DNA from 2 places in the Mesorhizobium sp. LjNodule214 genome. Region 2 is predicted to be linked to the other one. Evidence: predicted binding sites of a transcription regulator. Region 2 holds the regulator's gene; the other holds the start of a gene.

Region 1 (5,172 bases), on a different contig from region 2:
GCAAGCTGTCACCCATTGTCACCGGCCTCATCTACTGCAACCTCATCGCCGCATGCCGGCAGGTCTATGCGTTCGAGCGTTCACGCGAATGGACCGAGGCGCTGTCGAACTGGTGCGGAACCCAGCCGCAACTGGTTCAGTTCAACGGCGTCTGCCTGTTGCATCGGGCCGAGATCATGGAGTTGAACGGCGCCTGGCAGGAGTCCATCGCAGAGGCACGCCGCGCGACACTGTCGCTGGCCCACACCACCAGCAACGAAGCGGCAGCTGGGGCGGCTTACCAGGAGGCCGAAATCCATCGGCTGCGCGGCGAGTTCGCCGCCGCCGAGGACCTCTACCGCACCGCCAGCCGGCTCGGACTCGAGCCGCAGCCCGGCATGGCGCTGCTGCGCCTCATGCAGGGCCGCTCTGAACAGGCGGCGGCAACCATTCGCCGTGTGCTGGCCACGACCAAGGCTCCGCTCGGCCGTGCCCGTCTGCTGCCGGCACTGGTCGAGATCACGATGGCCGCGGGCGCTGTCGACGAGGCGCGCGAAGCCTGCGCAGAGCTGGAGGCGATCGCCGGCTGCTTCGCTACCGAGATCCTCGTCGCGATGGCCTCGCAAGCGAGAGGCCAGATCGAAATGGCTGGAGGTGACGCCGCGGCCGCGCTTGGCCACTTCCGCGCCGCGCTGACGACCTGGCAGCGTGCCGGCGCTCCCTATCTTGAGGCGCGTCTGCGCGTGCTGGCCGGCCAAGCCTGCCGCATGCTTGGCGACGAGGACGGAGCCGAGCTGGAATTCGAGGCCGCCAAGTCGATTTTCGCCGCACTTGGCGCCGCGCCCGACCTCGCCCGCGTCGATCTGCTGATCCGACCGACAACTTCACCTTCGCATGGCCTGACGCGGCGCGAGATCGAGGTCCTCGGCCTTGTCGCTACCGGCAAGACAAACAGGCTGATCGCCACAGACCTCGGTCTCAGCGAAAAGACCGTCGACCGGCATGTCAGCAACATCTTCGACAAGCTGGCGGTCAATTCACGCGCTGCCGCGACAGCCTACGCCTTCCAGAACGGGTTGCTCTGACATCCGAAAGATCGCGTGCACGACGATGCGACGTGGGCATGGGGGAAAATCCCCATGCCGCCTCTTTTCCGTCGTGGGGTGTCTCCCCGAAGCGCCGCCGCGCCGGATCGCTATTTTCGCTCCATGGCTGACGAAAACCGCATGGAGCGATCATGAACCAGATTTCGACACCTCGTCCGACCTCAAGCCCCGCACTGAACCCGCAGGGCCGCCGCGTCGGCATCACCGAGACCAGGGTGCGCGCCGGCGCATTGCTGGAACAAGGCGCGGCGTTCATGCAACTGGAGGCTGGCACCCTGCAGGCAGCGGGCAGCCAAGCGCCATCGGGCGACGAGAGGCGGCCCGCGCTCAGGGAAGAGCATGTCGATGTCGTCGTCATCGGCGCCGGCCAGAACGGCCTGTCCGTCGGCTACCATCTGGCCCGCAAGGGCGTGAAGTTCGTCATCCTGGAGGCACGCGAACGTGTCGGCGACATCTGGCGTTCGCGCTGGGATTCGCTGCGCCTGTTCACGCCGGCACGCTTTGACGGGCTGGCCGGCATGCCCTTCCCCGCCGCCCGCTATTCCTTCCCGACCAAGGACGAAATGGCGGATTACCTGGAAGCCTACGCCAGGAAGTTTTCCTTACCGGTACGCACTGGCGTCAAGGTCGACGAGGTGACTCGTTCCGGCGATCGCTACGTCGTCACTGCCGGCCAGACCCGGTACGTCGCCGGGCATGTCGTGGCCGCGGCCTCGAGCTACCAGAAGCCGAAGATCCCGGATTTCGCGGCGTCGCTCGATCCGTCGATCCGGCAATTTCACTCGGGCGTCTACAAGAACCCTGGGCAGCTCAATCCGGGCAGCGTGCTGCTGGTTGGTGCCAGCAATTCCGGTGCGGAAATCGCCATGGATCTCGCGCCCACGCACCAGGTCTGGCTGGCCGGCCGACATCCGGGCCACATCCCGGTCGCCTACAATGGCTATTTCGCCGTGCGTCTGGTGCTGCCGGTCGTCCTCCGCATCGTTTTCCATCGGCTGCTCACGGTCGACACGCCGATGGGCCGTAGGGCCAAGCCGCAGCAGCTGTCGCATGGCCTGCCGCTGATCCGGGTCAAGCCGCAAGATCTGGATGCCGCCGGCGTCCGCCGGGTCTCCCGCGTCGCCGGCGTCCGTGACGGCAAGCCGATGCTCGACGACGGCCAGCTTCTCGACGTTTCGAACGTCATCTGGTGCACCGGTTTCCGGGCCGGGCTGGATTGGATCAAGCTGCCGATCTTCGACGACACCGGCCGGGTGAAGCAGTATCGCGGCGCCGTGGACGGCGAACCCGGCCTCTATGTCTGCGGCCTGCATTTCCAGCACTCGACGTCTTCCACCATGATCCACGGCGCAGCACGCGATGCCGGTTATGTGGCGGACAAGATCAGCGAGCGGATGCGGGTTGCCGCCAAGTAGGCCGCAAGGGCGCCCTTGTGCGGATTGTCGGGCGCCGGGCGACAATATTCGCACGGCTCCCGGCAATTGCGCCTCCAAACCAGAACAAAACGGAGACACTTCTGGCCTTTCGCTGCCGAATCACTACATTCGGGGGCAATGTCCGGCTTTTCGGAAGACATGCCCTTTTTTGACGAACCGAATGCGCGGCCCGCGGCCTCGTCGGGCATCGCCGCGCGCGCCATGGCCGCCCGCAGCGGTCAGAACAGCGCGCCCGACTATCTGAAGGGGTTGAACCCCGAGCAGCGGCTGGCGGTGGAAACCACCGAAGGCCCGGTTCTGGTGCTGGCCGGGGCCGGCACCGGCAAGACCCGGGTGCTGACCACCCGCATCGCCCACATCCTTGCCACCGGCAAGGCCTTCCCCTCACAGATCCTTGCCGTCACCTTCACCAACAAGGCCGCGCGCGAGATGAAGCAGCGCATCGGCATCCTGATCGGCGAAGGCAATGTCGAGGGCATGCCGTGGCTCGGCACCTTCCACTCGATCGGCGTCAAGCTGCTGCGCCGCCATGCGGAACTCGCCGGGCTCAAATCCGATTTCACCATCCTCGACACCGACGATGTCGTGCGCCTGATCAAGCAAATCATCCAGGCCGAGGGATTGGACGACAAGCGCTGGCCGGCCAAGCAGTTCGCCCAAATGATCGACGGCTGGAAAAACAAGGGGCAGGGCCCCGCCGACATCCCCGAAGGCGATGCCCGCAGCTTCGCCAACGGCAAGGGCCGCGAACTCTACAGGGCCTATCAGGAGCGGCTGCAGACGCTGAACGCCTGCGACTTCGGCGATCTCTTGTGCCACCCGATCCGCATCTTCCGCGCCTATCCGGACGTGCTGAAGGAATACCACAAGCGCTTCAAATACATCCTCGTCGACGAGTACCAGGACACCAACACCGCCCAATACATGTGGCTGCGGCTTCTGGCGCAACGGCCCGAATCTCCAAGAAGCGGCTCTCCAGGCGGTCGCCATCCCGGTGCGCCCAAATCAGCGGCTGTCGATAGGACAGAAGCGGGCCACTACAGGCCACCAGCTCCTGAAGAGGAGCCGCTAGAGCACGCCTATGAATGGGAGGCTTCGGCCGCAGGCCGCAAGCCCAACCGGGCGTCCGAGCCTTTGCGAGGCCCCCGCGGAGGGCCCGCGCCGGCTGGCGCGGAACAGCCCGTGAGCGACAACAGAGTAAACATCTGCTGCGTCGGCGACGACGACCAATCCATCTATGGCTGGCGTGGCGCCGAGGTCGACAACATCCTGCGCTTCGACAAGGATTTTCCTGGCGCGACCATCATCCGGCTGGAGCGCAACTATCGCTCGACCGCGCACATACTCGGTGCCGCCTCGCATCTCATCGCCCACAATGAGGGCCGCTTCGGCAAGACGCTGTTCACCGACCGCGACGAGCCCGAGGACGACAAGGTGCATGTCCATGCCGCCTGGGATTCCGAGGAAGAAGCCCGCGCCGTCGGTGAGACCATCGAGGCCTACCAGCGCCCCGACAAGCAAGGGAATCGGCATAAGCTGAACGACATGGCCATTCTTGTCCGCGCCTCCTTCCAGATGCGCGAATTCGAGGACCGCTTCGTCACGCTCGGTCTCAACTACCGCGTCATCGGCGGCCCACGCTTCTACGAACGGCTGGAAATCCGTGACGCCATGGCCTTCTTCCGCGTCGTCGCGCAAGGCGCCGACGACCTCGCTTTCGAGCGCATCGTCAACGTGCCGAAGCGCGGCCTCGGCGAAGCCACCATCCGCCAGATCCACGACACGGCGCGCGCTCTACGCATCCCGATGCTGGAGGCCGCCGCCAAGCTCGCCGAGAGCGACGAACTGAAGCCGAAGCCGCGCGCCGCACTGCGCGAGGTCGCCGCCAATTTCGAGCGCTGGCAGAAGGCGCTGGAAACCACGCCGCACACCGAACTCGCCGAGACCATTCTCGAGGAGAGCGGCTACACCGATATGTGGAAGAACGACCGCTCGGCGGAAGCGCCGGGCCGGCTGGAAAACCTCAAGGAGCTGATCCGCTCCATGGAGGAGTATGAATCGCTGCGCTCCTTCCTCGAACATGTCGCGCTGGTCATGGACGCCGAGCAGAATGCCGAGCTCGACGCCGTCAACATCATGACGCTGCACTCGGCCAAGGGACTCGAATTCGAGACCGTGTTTCTCCCCGGCTGGGAGGAAGGCCTGTTCCCGCACCAGCGCGCGCTGGATGAAGGCGGCCGCTCCGGGCTGGAGGAAGAGCGCCGGCTGGCCTATGTCGGCCTGACCCGCGCCAAGAAGAACCTGCACCTCTGGTTCGTCTCCAACCGCCGCATCCACGGCCTGTGGCAATCGACCATCCCGTCCCGCTTCCTCGAGGAACTGCCGGATGCCCATGTCGACGTCGCCGAAAGCGGCAGCTCCTACGGCGGCTACGGCAATTCCTATGGCGGCGGCTCGTTCGCCTCGGGACGGGGCGGCCAGGGAGCAGGAAGACAGAACCCTTACGGTGCCTCGCGCTTCGACAACATCGGCGAGGAAAAGACGGGGAGTTTTTCCAACACCTATGCGACGCCGGGCTGGCAGCGCGCGCAAGCCAACCGCACCGAGGCGACCGACCGCAACTGGGGCTCGCGCTCCGGCCATCAGGTCGA
Region 2 (5,172 bases):
GATCGACACGACATGACGTATGCGACCAGTCACTTCGGGCGACAGAGGCGTGGTTGCACTCGCCATCCGGCTGGCGAGATGGCCGCCGGCCGAATGCCCGGTCAGCATCAATGGCCCATCGACCAGTGCCGCCGCCTTGCCGATCGCCGCGCCGACCTCGCGAACGATGCCGCCGATGCGTATCTCGGGACTAAGCGTGTAGGAGGGCATCGCCACCGCATAGCCATGCCCGATCGGACCTGCGGCAAGATGCGACCAGAAACTCTTGTCGAACGCCTTCCAGTAACCGCCATGCACGAACACCACGAGCCCCTTGGGCGGGGTGCTCGGCAGGAAAAGATCGAGCCGGTTGCGCGGTCTGTCGCCGTAGACGATGTCGAGCCGCGCCCTGCCCTCGGCCGAAAGAGCGTCACGAAAGGCCCGCGCGGGCTCGACCCAGGCGGCCGGCCAGCGATCGCCGCCAGCTATGTTGGCGCCGTTTGTATAGGCGTTGTCCCAGTCGGAAATACGATGTTCCAGCACCTGTGCCCTCCCCCTCCTTTTCCTGCCGCTCAGGTGACGGCTGACTTGACGGCAAAACGTGCGTCTTTCCAGGCCCCACTGCGCAGGATGTCTTCCAGCACCTCGACAGCGTGCCACACATCGGCGTAGCCGACATAGAGCGGGGTGAAGCCAAAGCGTATGGTCGACGGCGCCCGGAAATCGCCGATCACGCCGCGTTCGATCAGCGCCCGCATGATCTGGTAGCCGTGCTCGTGCATGAATGAAATCTGGCTGCCGCGCCTGGCGCTGTCGCGGGTGCTTTCGAGCGTGAGACCATAGGCGCCGCATTTTGCCTCGACGAGTTCGATGAACAGGTCGGCCAGGGCGATGCTTTTCTGTCTCACGGCCGCCATGTCGACATCGTTCCAGATGTCGAGCGCGCCCTTCAGCGTGCGCATCGACAGGACCGGCTGCGTGCCGCACAGAAACCGGCGGATGCCGGTGCCGGCTGCGTAGGCCTGCTCGAAGGCGAAGGGCCGCGCATGGCTCCACCATCCGCTGAGCGGCTGCTGCACATCGGCATGATGGCGCTCCGCGGCATAGATGAAGGCGGGAGAGCCCGGGCCGCCATTCAAATATTTGTAGGTGCAGCCGACAGCGAAATCGGCATTCGCCGTGTCCAGTTCGACCGGCATGGCGCCTGCTGTGTGGCAGAGATCCCAGACGATCAGCGCCCCGGCGTCATGGGCGATGCGCGTCAGCGCCGTCATGTCACGCAGTTCGCCTGACTTGTAGTTGACGTGGTTGACCAGCACCACCGCGACCCGGTCGTCGATCAGCTCTTCGATCGTCGGTGCGTCGACGCCTGCAAGGCGCAGCACAGTGTTCTTTCGAGTCGAGGCGACACCTTCAGCCATGTAGAGGTCGGTCGGAAAGCTGTCGCCCTCGGCGACGATGACGGGCCGATCCGGCCGCATGGCCATTGCCGCGTGCAGCAGCTTGTAGATGTTGATCGATGTTGTGTCGCAGACCACCGTCTGGCCGGGAGCGGCGCCGATCAGGCGCCCGAGCTGATCGCCGAGTTCGACCGGCATGTTGAACCAGCCGGCAGTGTTCCAGGCGCGGATGAGGTCGTGCGCCCATTCTTCGGTCGCCGCCTTGCGTAGCTCGTCGAAGGCGGCATGCGAGGCTGCACCCAGCGAATTGCCGTCGAGATAGATTACCCCTTCGGGCAGGATGAAGCGGTCGCGCAAGGGGCGCAGTGGATCCGCGGCGTCCATCGCTTCGACGGCCGCAAGATCAGGAATTCCTGTCATGATATGTCTGCTCCCCCCAGATACGCACGACACCGGCACGCAATGATGAGACAAGCCGACGATCGGTACTTTCTCTCATCACAGGCCATCGCGCTGCAAGAACCTGCATTGATGACTTATCGGCCCAACGACACCCTCGACCCCTGCTCATAGTTGGCATTTTGAGTTCGTTTCGTTCACGGTGCATCGAGCGGGCTGGATCGTCAAACACGGCCCTACCTACATTGTTTGCGGCGAATGATTGCCGACTTCCAAGCAGCTCCCAGGCCGGTGGTTGGCCGTAAACGATAACAAAATCAATGCGATGAAGCCGGCATCTAAGGGGCTGGGATATTCGCTGTCGCACGCGACATCGTTTCGGGAGCCTTAACCCATTCATTAAACTTTAAACAGTTGCGGAACACAACTGGAACAGATAGTGTTTGTTCTGGGTTTGTTTTTCTGATTCCGTTGGGGGCCGCGATGCTGACACGCAAACAACATGAACTGCTGATGTTCATCCATGAGCGGCTGAAGGAAAGCGGCATTCCACCCTCCTTCGACGAGATGAAAGAGGCGCTCGATCTTGCCTCGAAGTCGGGCATCCACCGGCTGATCACGGCGCTGGAGGAGCGCGGTTTCATTCGCCGGCTGCCCAATCGGGCGCGCGCGCTCGAAGTGCTGCGCCTGCCGGACTCGATTGCTCCCGGCCTCAATGCGGCGAAGAAGTTCTCGCCGAGCGTCATTCAGGGCAGTCTTGGGCAGGGCGGCCTCGGACGGCAGATCAAGCCGATGGCATCGTCGCGCACGCCCCAGGCGGGCAATGACGACGATGCGGTTGCGGCAGTGTCCATCCCGGTGATGGGGCGGATCGCGGCCGGTGTGCCGATCGACGCCATCCAGCATCAGACGCATTCGATCTCGGTGCCGCCGGACATGATCATGGGCGGCGAGCATTACGCGCTGGAGGTCAAGGGCGATTCGATGATCGAGGCCGGGATCTTCGACGGCGATACGGTCATCATCCGCAACGCCGACACGGCGAGCCCGGGAGAGATCATAGTGGCGCTGGTCGACGAGGAGGAAGCGACGCTGAAGCGCTTCCGCCGCAAGGGCGCCTCGATCGCGCTGGAAGCCGCCAATCCGGCCTATGAAACCCGCATCTTCGGGCCCGACCGGGTCAAGGTGCAGGGCAAGCTGGTCGGTCTGATCCGCCGCTACTGAGGCGGCGGCGGTTGTTTGGGCGGCGGTTTGCTGGCCTGCCTTTCGGGTCTCTTGTAAGGCGGCAGGCCCCTCGCCTCGCGTGAGAATCTTCGCTGCTCGTGCCAGGCCCGGTACGGCTGCTCGACCGCGAAGTTTATCTCTGCCGGCGCGATTGCCGATTGCTGATTGAAGAAGACAGCGGCGCTGCCCAAGCGGGCAAGTTGCCGTTTCTTGACGACAAGGACAAGCGGATTGCGGCAAGGGTCGTAGGCGGTGGCGTCGTTGACGATGATCAGGGTCGCGAAAGCACACGCTCGCCACGCGTCCTTGCGGTCTTCTGCATACGCGATGATCGCGCCAGACGGATGCCGTGCGAGGCACAGACCGGTGCTGCAGTAGAAGGGCGAGCCCGGCGGCAGGTCGGCCGGATCCATGTCGAACCGCGCGTCACCCTTCTCGAAGGTCTCGGGTTCGACAATGGTTTCGGACTTCACAGCCCGTTTCCAGTTGTCGGTGGTGAACTCGTTCGATCGCACGCGGTTGATGGCGAGTTCGCCGCCCCCGATCGGCATTGCCACAAGATGCCCATCCTCCGAGATGAGGACATCCGGCATGCGGGTGTCGGAGACAGTCAGCAGGCCAGCGAATGCGAACGGAACGGCTGCCAGCCTGAGCCATGTCGTCGCCATGGTGGCGATGACCAGCGCGATCGTCACCAGCAGTACCGACTGAATGGAGATCAGCCCGACAGCATCGATCGGCGAGCGCTCGGAAATCCATCCGGATATTGCGATCATCGCCGTCAGCCCCTTGCCCATCACGTAGAGGAATGGTCCATCGGCGCCGAACGGCATCACCAGCGCGCTGAGCACGGCGAACGGCATGACGATCAGCGAGACGATCGGCATGACGGCCAGGTTGGCGAGCAGGCTGAGCGGCGACACGCGTTGAAAATGCCAGATGGCGAAGAGTGCCGTCGCACTGCCGGCGATGATGGAGGTCATGGCGAGGCCGCCCATGCCGAGCAGGAATTTTCGCGTGACGAAGGCGAGCGGCGATCGCCGTGGCGGCGGCGACGTCGCTCTGCCGGCACGGTAGTCCGACCAGCCGGCATAGGCACCGACAAGGGCCGCGGTCGCCGCAAACGACATCTGGAAGCTCGGGCCGACCACTTCGTGCGGCGACACCAGGATCACGGCAATCGCCGAGATCGCCAGATTGCGCATGGTGAGCGCCGCGCGGTCGAACAGCACGGCGACCAGCATCACCGCCAGCATGATGAAGCTGCGTTCGGCCGCGACGACGATGCCGGAAAAGACGAGGTAGGCGGCGATGGAAAAGAGCGCCGCGGCGGCCGCATATTTCTTCACCGGCCGGCGCGATGCGAAATCGGGAAACAGGGCGAAGGCGCCGCGCAGCAGCCCCATAATGGTTCCGGCGACCAGCGCCATGTGCAGGCCGGAGATCGAGATGATGTGGTAGATGCCGGTGCGCCGCATCGCCTCGTTGATCTCATCGGGAATGCCGGCGCGCACGCCGACGATCAATGCCGCAGCAATCTCGCCCTCCGGGCCGCCAATCTGGCCGCGAATGTGGTCCGCGATGCTCTCCCGGGCATTCTCGATTGCGGACGCCAAGCGCGTCCTGGATGGTGCGTCTTCGCCGGCGCCAGTCTTTGGGACAACAGTCTTCGGATTGCCGAGGAAAAAGCCGCTGGCGCCGATGCCGGAAAAATAGCTGTCGAAGGAGAAGTCGTAGCTATCCGGCCGCACCGGTCCGGTCGGCGGCAGTAGCCGGGCATAGCCGGTGATCAGGGAACCGGCGGTCATATCAGGAGGAACTTTCCGCGCCGAAAGCCTGACCCGCTCCGGCGCATAGCGCAGCTTCGGATGGGCGGTCGAGATGACGTCGATGGTCAGCCTGACGCGGCCGTTTTCCATTTCTTCCAGGCTGGCGAGCCGCCCGGTCAGCCGCGTCTGGATCTCCGAGCCGAGCATCTGGGTTCCGGCGCGCCAGGTCTCGACCTTTGCGGCGAGCACGCCGAGCGCGCAGAGCAGCGCTGCCATGAAGCACAAATGCGTCCTTAGCCATGACCGCGAAGCCACCGCGCAGGCGGCCGTCAAGGCGACCACGGCGACGGGCCTGTAGAAATCGGGTTCCGTCGCCAGCGAGAAATAGAAGATCACCCCGC

The links. The regulator LexA, encoded in region 2, represses DNA repair genes until DNA is damaged. The targets are predictions, from matches to a motif close to TGTTCNNNNTGTGTTCNG.
Region 1: a site for LexA is predicted at 2,581-2,598, ahead of ACSQ3Z_RS16885 (ATP-dependent helicase). Genes of this name have one in related genera too.

What each region holds. Positions count from the first base shown of each region.
Region 1 covers NZ_CAXUPE020000002.1:601,089-606,260, forward strand. The annotation lists gene ACSQ3Z_RS16875 (LuxR C-terminal-related transcriptional regulator) at 1-1,064, shown strand, start outside; gene ACSQ3Z_RS16880 (flavin-containing monooxygenase) at 1,217-2,500, shown strand; gene ACSQ3Z_RS16885 (ATP-dependent helicase) at 2,639-5,172, shown strand, end outside.
Region 2 covers NZ_CAXUPE020000003.1:1,031,028-1,036,199, reverse strand. The annotation lists gene ACSQ3Z_RS30420 (alpha/beta hydrolase) at 1-522, opposite strand, end outside; gene kynU (kynureninase) at 552-1,799, opposite strand; gene lexA (transcriptional repressor LexA) at 2,262-3,002, shown strand; gene ACSQ3Z_RS30405 (ComEC/Rec2 family competence protein) at 2,996-5,172, opposite strand, start outside.